One region of the Streptomyces sp. NPDC127084 genome, then DNA from elsewhere that is predicted to be linked to it. Evidence: riboswitches for the same ligand, from Rfam matches in the RefSeq annotation. Region 1 holds a riboswitch; the other holds the start of a gene.
The links. A riboswitch is a leader RNA that binds a small molecule or an ion and turns the genes downstream of it on or off. The one in region 1 is predicted to bind S-adenosylmethionine.
Positions count from the first base shown of each region.

Region 2: linked by a shared signal. The riboswitch ahead of ACFWI9_RS21270 (aminotransferase class V-fold PLP-dependent enzyme) and the one ahead of thrC (threonine synthase) in region 1 are both predicted to bind S-adenosylmethionine.

Region 1 is NZ_JBHXFA010000054.1:28,076-32,483, forward strand. It holds gene ACFWI9_RS15215 (trehalose-6-phosphate synthase) at 1-810, opposite strand, end outside; gene ACFWI9_RS15220 (hypothetical protein) at 912-1,130, shown strand; gene ACFWI9_RS15225 (glucosyl-3-phosphoglycerate synthase) at 1,261-2,214, opposite strand; SAM riboswitch class I at 2,391-2,549, shown strand; gene thrC (threonine synthase) at 2,567-3,874, shown strand; gene ACFWI9_RS15235 (MoaD/ThiS family protein) at 3,871-4,149, shown strand.
Region 2 is NZ_JBHXFA010000092.1:13,793-18,200, reverse strand. It holds gene ACFWI9_RS21280 (rhomboid family intramembrane serine protease) at 1-388, shown strand, start outside; gene ACFWI9_RS21275 (Lrp/AsnC ligand binding domain-containing protein) at 385-666, shown strand; gene ACFWI9_RS21270 (aminotransferase class V-fold PLP-dependent enzyme) at 837-2,246, opposite strand; SAM riboswitch class IV at 2,452-2,569, opposite strand; gene trpD (anthranilate phosphoribosyltransferase) at 2,647-3,738, opposite strand; gene ACFWI9_RS21260 (cytochrome bc complex cytochrome b subunit) at 3,897-4,408, opposite strand, start outside.

The sequences.
Region 1 (4,408 bases):
CTGCCGCGACCGCTCCCGCAGGAAGTCCGCGTCCGCGCCGAGCCCGTGCACCCCGAGCATGGTCCGCCGCCGACGGCCCCCGGGCAGCCGGTAGTCCAGGTGCGGCTGGTCGTCCTTGGGCCAGTACGCGGCCACGTCGTAACCCGTGAGCACCGACTCGCAGCAGTTCTCGAAGGCCGCCAGCCAGCGCTGGGTCAGGAAGCCGAGGTGGTTCGCGCCGAGCATGCCCAGCAGGAGCTGCTCGGCGATGTCGTCCGGCAGCATCCGGAAGTACTCGGGCGGCGCCCACGGCGTGTGTGAGAAGTGGCCGATACGCAGGTCGGGGCGCAGGTCCCGGAGCATCCCCGGCACCAGCGACAGGTGGTAGTCCTGCACCATGACCGCCGCGCCAGGGCCGGACGCCTCGGCCAGGGCCTGGGCGAACGCGAGGTTGTACGCCTCGTACGCGATCCACTGGCGTCGGAACTCCTGGTCGAAGACCGGCTCCAGCGGTGTCTGGTAGAGCATGTGGTGGACGAACCACAGCACTGAGTTCGCGATGCCGTTGTACGCGTCGGCGTGCACGACGGCGTCGATGTCGAGCATCAGCACACCCGGCTCGGCGATCCCGCGGCGCACCGCCTCGCGGTCGCCGTCGCCGAGCGCGGAGCACACCCACAAGGCGCCGGCGTCAGGGCCGATGGCCGACAGTCCGGAGACCAGACCTCCGCCGCCGCGCCGGGCGTCGAGTGTGCCGTCCTCACGGAAGGCGTATGTGACCGGACCGCGGTTGGAGGCGACGAGTACCTGCGCCGCGCGCTCGGAGACCATGTCGGCAACCTAGCCCGTGGCGTATCCGCTCAAACGTACCGAGGCCCGGACGGCTCCCTGGCAGGGGCGGTCAGGGGCTGCGGCGACGGCCGCCCCGGGTCGTGACCGTCGCGATCACCCCGGCCGCCGTGACCGTCACGGCGACCCCGCCGAGCAGCCACAGCCGCTCCGTCCTGGAGCCGGTCGTACTGATCGCACGGGTCGTACTGGTTGTGCTGGCCGTACTGGTCGCGGCGAGCCCGCCCGTGTCCGCCATGGCCAGCCCCGGGGCCGGCAGTACGGCCGCCGCGGCACAGAGCGAGCAGAGGGAAAGGGCATAACGGAACAATCGGGACGAACATTGACTTTTGGGTGCGGTAGTCATACCTCGGAAAGGTAGACAATCCCACTGGTTAAGCCGCGTACCGCCGCGCCGACACCCGGTATCCAGAGAGCCCCGTGTTCACGCCTTCACGCCGCCCGGCGCGCCGCGTACTCCGTGATCTCCGTCATCGGCGGCCGTTCCTCCGTGTCCACCTCATGCGTCCGCGGTACGAAACCACCCTCCCCCCGCTCGAACTGCGTCAGCACCGGTCGCACCAAGTGTCCGCGTGACAACCGCAGTTGCGCCGTACGGTAGATCGCCGCCGCCATCCGGCCCAACGCCTGCCCGTCCTGGTGCCGGTGCAGCCGTACGCCCACGTCCACCTGGGCCAGCGCGTCGAGACCGGCCGTGTGCAGCGCGTCCACCAGCAGCCCGAGCTCCACCCCGTAGCCGACCGGGAACGGTAGCCGCTCCAGCAGCGAGCGCCGCGCCGCGTACTCCCCGCCCAGCGGCTGGACGAATCCGGCGAGCTGCGGCCAGTGCAGATTGAGCAGTGGCCGGGCCACCAGCTCGGTCACCCGCCCGCCCTGGCCCGGGGTGCCGCCGAGCGGCCGGTCGTACATCGCCTTCACGAAGGCCACGTCAGGCTCGGTCAGCAGCGGGCCGACGATCCCGGACACGAAGTCCGCCGAGAACTCCCTCAGGTCCGCGTCCACGAAGCACACGATCTCCCCGCTGGTCACCAGGAGCGAGCGCCACAGCACCTCGCCCTTGCCGGGCAGCGCCGGCAGCCGCGGCAGTATCGCGTCGCGGTGCTCGACCCGGGCCCCCGCCTTCGCCGCCACCTCCGCCGTACGGTCCGTCGAGCCGGAGTCCACCACCACCAGCTCGTCCACCAGCGGCACCTCGTCCGTCATCAGCTCGCGCCGGATGACGCTGACGATCTCGCCGACCGTCGCCTCCTCGTTCAGGGCTGGGAGCACCACGCTGACCGTGCCGCCGCCGCGGGCCGAGCGCTTCGCGGCCACGAGCCGGTCGAGCGGGCGGTCTGCCACGGACCAGGACCGCCGGTCGAGCCAGCGCCCCACCTCTTCCAGCACGTGATCTCCATCTCTCTGTCTCGCGGATCGGACGATCCGTCTCACCGCCCCAGGGGGTCGGTTACAGTCTTGAACAACGCGGACGACCATCGCATGCCGATCGCCCGGAGTGCATCGCGCACACCGCGGTCGCGCCCGGCACACTGCGCGCGTCGCGTCCGCCGACAATCACATACCGCTCATCCAGAGGGGCAGAGGGATACGGCCCGTTGAAGCCCCGGCAACCCTCCAGCCGGTCTCGTCGCTCGGTCTCAGCACCGCGGCGCGCGAGGCTCCCGGCTAGGGAAGGTGCCAAATCCGTCTCATGGCGAGATGCGCCATGAGGAAGATGAGGAGAAAGGGCCTCGCCTCCATGGCTGTACAGACAGACGCCACCCCCGAAACCCCCGCCGCCCCCGAGGCTTCCCCCGGTGTCGACCTGGGCTCCGCCTCCGGGCTCTCCTGTCGCGAGTGCGGCGCGACCGTCCCGCTCGGCCCCGTCTTCGCCTGCGAGCTCTGCTTCGGACCGCTCGAAGTGGCGTACGACCTGCCGACCGGCGACCCCGAGAGCCTGCGCAAGCGGATCGAGAACGGCCCCGCCAGCATCTGGCGCTACGCCCCGCTGCTGCCCGTCCCCGCCGACGTGGCCGACAAGCCCAATCTGAACCCGGGCTGGACCAAGCTCGTCAAGGCCGACAACCTCGCCCGCGAGCTGGGCGTCACCGGCGGCCTGTACGTGAAGGACGACTCCGGAAACCCGACCCACTCCTTCAAGGACCGGGTCGTCGCCCAGGCCATCGAGGCCGCCCGGGCCTTCGGCTTCACCACCCTCTCCTGCTCCTCCACCGGCAACCTCGCGGGGGCCGTCGGCGCCGCGGCGGCCCGCGCCGGATTCCGGTCCTGCGTGTTCATCCCGCACGACCTGGAGCAGGGCAAGGTCGTCATGGCCGCGGTCTACGGCGGCGAGCTCGTCGGTATCGAGGGCAACTACGACGACGTCAACCGCTTCTGCTCCGAGCTCATCGGCGACCCGGTCGGCGAGGGCTGGGGCTTCGTCAACGTCAATCTGCGCCCGTACTACGCCGAGGGCTCCAAGACCCTGGCCTACGAGATCTGCGAGCAGCTCGGCTGGCGGCTGCCCGACCAGATCGTCATCCCCATCGCTTCCGGCTCCCAGCTCACCAAGATCGACAAGGGGCTCCAGGAGCTGATCAAGCTGGGTCTGGTCGAGGACAGGCCGTACAAGATCTTCGGCGCCCAGGCCGAGGGCTGCTCCCCGGTGTCCGCGGCCTTCAAGGCGGGCAACGACGTCGTACGCCCGCAGAAGCCGGACACCATCGCCAAGTCGCTGGCGATCGGCAATCCGGCCGACGGCCCCTATGTCCTGGACATCTGCCGCCGTACGGGCGGGGCGGTGGAGGACGTCACGGACGAGGAGATCGTGGCGGCGGTCAAGCTGCTGGCGCGCACCGAGGGCATCTTCACCGAGACCGCGGGCGGTACCACCCTCGGCGTGGCGAAGAAGCTGATCGAGGCCGGTGTCATCGACCCGTCGCTCACCACGGTCGTGGTCAACACGGGTGATGGCCTCAAGACTCTCGACGCGGTGGCCCCGACGACGGGTATGTCCGCTGTCATCCGCCCCAACCTGGACTCCTTCCGAGAGGCTGGCCTCGTATGAGCGTCAACGTCCGAATCCCGACCATCCTGCGCACCTACACCGGCGGCCAGGCCGAGGTCACGGCGGAGGGCGCGACCCTCGCCGAGGTGATCGCCGACCTGGAGAAGAACCACGTCGGCATCGCCGCCCGTGTGCTGGACGACCAGGGGAAGCTGCGCCGCTTTGTGAACGTCTACGTCAACGACGACGACGTCCGCTTCGAGCAGGGTCTTGAGACGGCGACGCCGGACGGCGCCGGGGTGTCGATCATCCCCGCCGTCGCCGGCGGCTGCTGAGCCGCACTCGGACGCTCGCCGACTGCTCCCGGCGGCTCCCGGCCATTCCCGGAACGGCTCCTTCCGTTCCGTTGCCGGGTGCCCTCCGGGCCTCCTGAGCGACCGTCACCGACCCCTTGCTGACCCTGGATACAGCACGTTCCGTCACCCGGTATGCCCCTTCCGCAAGCTCTGCGGAAGGGGCGATTCCGTTGGGCGCCGCACGGTAGAGTTGGGGTCGTCCTCCCCTCGCTGGTTGTGCCATGGGCATATGAGAATC
Region 2 (4,408 bases), on a different contig from region 1:
GCTCTTCTATGTCGGCTGCGGATATCTCGCGCTCCTCGCCTACGCCGTGGCGAACGCGGAATCCTCGCAAACGCTCGTGGGCGGCTCAGGGGCGATCTCGGGGGTGCTGGGGGCATTCCTGTGCCTCTTCCCCAAGGCACGGGTGACCAGTCTCTTCCCGTTCCTCTTCTTTCTGCCGTTGCGGTTTCCCGCGTGGATCGTGCTGCTGTTCTGGTTCGCCCTGCAATGGCTGGCGGAGGCGCAGGACACCTCATCCGGCCCGGGCGTCGCCTATCTGGCCCATCTGGTGGGCTTCGGGATCGGCTTCTGCTGCGCATGGGCCGGTCTGTGGCTGGGGGCTAGAGTGAAAGCCCAAGCCACGGCCACCGAGGGAGACAGCCAGCCGTGATCACCGCGATCGTGCTCATCAAGACCAGCGTGGACCGCATCCCTGAGATCGCCGAGTCGATCGCCGGCCTTGACAGCGTCAGCGAGGTCTTCTCGGTCACCGGTACGTACGACCTGATCGCGATGGTCCGGGTGGCCCAGCACGAGGATCTGGCGGATGTCATCCCTGGCCGGATCAGCAAGATCCCGGGCGTCGAGGCGACGGACACACATGTCGCGTTCCGTACGTACTCGCAGCACGACCTGGAGGCCGCGTTCGCCATCGGCCTCGACGCGTAAGCGCTCCGCTGGACGGGGCGCCTGGCTCTCCGGGTCCCGCACCCCCGTGGAGTGAGCCGGGGTACCCGCCCTCGAACACCCCCGGACAAGCCCGGGTTTCCGGACTCGACCGTGCCCGCGGAGGCCGGGGCGGTGACCGGCCCCGGCTCTCCGCTGGGGTCTACCGGCACTCAGACGACGGGGACGCAGCGGCCGTTCTCCGTGCGGTAGTCCCACCGGGCGCCTTCTCGTACCAGCTCCTTGACGGCCCGCAGGAACCGCTCGATGTGCTCGTCCGGGGTGCCGGCGCCGAAGCTCACCCGGATGGCGTTCAGGGACCGCTCCCCCGCCGCCGCGTCCGGGGCTCCGCACTCGCCGGTCTCGGCCGGGTCGCTGCCCAGCAGGGTGCGGACCAGCGGATGGGCGCAGAAGAGGCCGTCGCGGACGCCGATGCCGTACTCGGCGGACAGGGCGGCGGCGAAGTGCGAGCTGTTCCAGCCCTCCACCACGAAGGACAGCACTCCGACCCGGGCGGCCCCCTCACCGAACAGTGACAGCACCCTGACCTCGGGAACCTCGGCGAGGCCGGCGCGGAGCTGCTCGGTGAGCTGCCGCTCGCGCGCGACGAGCGCGTCGAACCCGGCGTCGGTCAGTGCCTTGCAGGCGGAGGCGATGGCGTAGGCGCCGATGACATTCGGCGAACCGGCCTCATGGCGGGCCGCCGTGGTGTGCCACTCCACGTCCACACCACCGTCGGGGCGCCGGGCGACCGTGCGGGACGCGCCTCCGCCGGCGAGATACGGCTCGGCGGCCTGCAACCAGTCCGCCCGGCCCGCGAGCACACCCGAGCCGAACGGCGCGTAGAGCTTGTGCCCCGAGAAGGCCACCCAGTCGATGTCGAGGTCCCTTACGGAGACGGGATGGTGCGGAGCGAGCTGGGCGGCGTCCAGCACGATCCGGGCCCCGTGGGCATGTGCGGCGGCGGCGAGTTCCCGTACCGGCCACAGCTCCCCGGTCACGTTGGAGGCGCCTGTGACACAGACCAGCGCGGGGCCGAAGGGCGCGCGGTCGGCGAGCGCCGCCTCCAGGGTCCGCACGGCCTCGCCCGTGGTCCGCGGGGCGTCCAGATAGGTGACGTCGGCGTCCTGCCACGGCAGCAGCGCGGCGTGGTGCTCGGTCTCGAAGACGAAGACCCGGCAGCCGGCGGGCAGGGCGGCGGCGAGCAGGTTCAGCGAATCCGTGGTCGAACGGGTGAAGACCACCTGGTCCGCTTCACGGCAGCCGAGGAACCGGTGGACCGTCGTCCGGCTGCTCTCGAACAGGTCGGTGGACAGCTGCGAGAGGTAACCGGCGCCGCGGTGCACGCTGCCGTAGTACGGGGCGTATGCGGCGACGTCGTCCCACACCCGCTGCAGGGCGGGTGCGCTGGCCGCGTAGTCGAGTGCGGCGTACGTGACTTCGCCACCGGTCACAAGCGGGACGGTGACGTCCCGGCCGAGTACGGGCAGCGGGGCAGCGGTACGGCAGGCGCCGTCGGAAGCAGCGGCGGAAGCAGAAGTGACGGAGGTCGCGGTGGCGACGGTGGACAGGCGTGCGGACATGGCGGTGTCTCCCGGGTGACAGGGCGAATGGCTGCGGAGCACCCGTGCGACGGCACAAACGCCGTCAGGCATACGGGTGTTGCCTCGACGCGTCGGCGATGGGCGCCGTCGCGGAGGTGGGGAGGAAGGGGCCGGGAGGCCCTACCGCATTCGCTTGCTCACGAGAATCGCTCCCTCGAGGACCAGGACCCCAGGGGCGGCAAGGGGTCCGCGCTTGCCGTGGGCCTCGCTGCCCACAGCCTGGTCTTCACCCGGGGCACCCCGCCACGGACGGAGGGTTGCCGGACAGCGGGCCGGGGCCGTCATCGCTGTCACTCATGACCTTGAGGAGCATCCTGCCATACGTCTCGGAACACGCAAGGCGCGGTCCGCACTGTGGACCGCGCCTCGCGTCACTTCCCTAGCGGTTGCTGGCGGCCACCCACCGCTCGAGGGCCCGCTTCGCCGCGCCCGAGTCGATGGACTGGGCGGCCTTGGCCATCCCGTCCCTGAGTTGCTCCGTCAGGGTGCCCGCGCCCGGGTCCAGCGCGGCAAGCGCCGCCGCCGAGTTCAGCAGCACGGCGTCCCGGACCGGACCCGTCTCGCCTGCCAGCAGCCGGTGGGCGACATCGGCGTTGTACGAGGCGTCGGCGCCGCGCAGAGCCTCCACCGGGACCAGTTCGATGCCCAGGTCCCTGGGGTCGAAGGCCTCCTCGCGCACGGAGCCGTCGCGTACCACCCAGACCCGGGAGGTCGCTGTGGTGGTCAGCTCGTCCAGGCCGTCGTCACCCCGGAACACCAGCGCGCTCGCACCGCGCTCGGCGAGCACGCCGGCCATGATCGGGGCCATCCGGGCGTCCGCGACACCGGTGGCCTGGGCCTTCACCCGGGCGGGATTGGTCAGCGGACCCAGGAAGTTGAATGTCGTGCGGATGCCGAGCTCCTTGCGCGCGGCGGCCACATGGCGCAGCGCGGGGTGGAACTTCACAGCGAAGCAGAAGGTGATCCCGGCTTCCCCGGCGACCTCGGCGACCCGCTCCGGCGTCAGCTCCAGATTGACGCCGAGCTTCTCCAGCACGTCCGACGCCCCGCTCGCGCTGGATGCCGCGCGGTTGCCGTGCTTGACGACCTTGGCACCGGTTCCGGCGACCACGATCGCGGACATGGTGGAGATATTGACCGTCCTGGCGCCGTCGCCGCCGGTGCCGACGATGTCCACCGTCCGTCCGGGGACCTCGATCAGTCTGGCGTGCGCGTACATCGTGCGCACCAGGCCGGAGATCTCCTCGACCGTCTCGCCCTTGGCCCGCAGCGCGACCGCGAAACCGGCGATCTGCGCGTCGGTGGCCTCGCCGCGCAGGATGCGGTCCATCGCCCAGGCGGTGTCCTCGGCGCTCTGGTCATGCCCGGACAGCAGGGCGTCCAGTACCCGGGGCCACGAGCGGCCCGCCGCGGTCGAGCTCCCCCTCGCTCCGCTGGAGGTACCCCCACCAGCGGGGGTCACAGCGCTCATGCTCGCTCCTGGGTCTCATGGGTGGTTCATACGGACGGGTATGAACGGGGACGCCTCCACCCTATCCACCCCCGCCTACGGCAAAGAGCCCCGTCCACCGGGTGGACGGGGCTCCTGCCGTGGCGATCAGCGGATCAGCAGGTCTTGCTCATCGGAGATCAGTGGTGGCCGTGGCCGCTGGTGATCTCCTGGTACTCCTCGGCGGTTGCCTTGGGGATCTGGTTCCCCTCACTGAACATGCCCTTGCTCAGCTTTGCGCGGAGCTTCTCGGACCGCGTGATCTTGCGCTCGACACCGTTCTCGTCGACCTTCGGACCGATCTCGACCGGCTCGTACTGCTCGTGAGCCGTGAGCTTGTAGCGCTCGCCCTGCGACAGCGGCTCGTGGATCTCCACGAACTCACCGTGCGGCAGGCGCTTGATGATGCCGGACTCGCGTCCGTGCAGCACCTTGTCCTTGTCGCGGCGCTGGAGGCCGAGGCAGATCCGCTTGGTGATGATGAAGGCGATGATCGGTCCGGCGACGAAGAAGATCCGGACGAACCAGGTGATCGAGTTGATCGACAGGTGGAAGTGGGTCGCCCAGAGGTCGTTTCCACCACCGATCAGCATGACCATGTACGCGGTGATCCAGGCGACACCGAACGCGGTACGGGTCGGCGCGTTGCGCG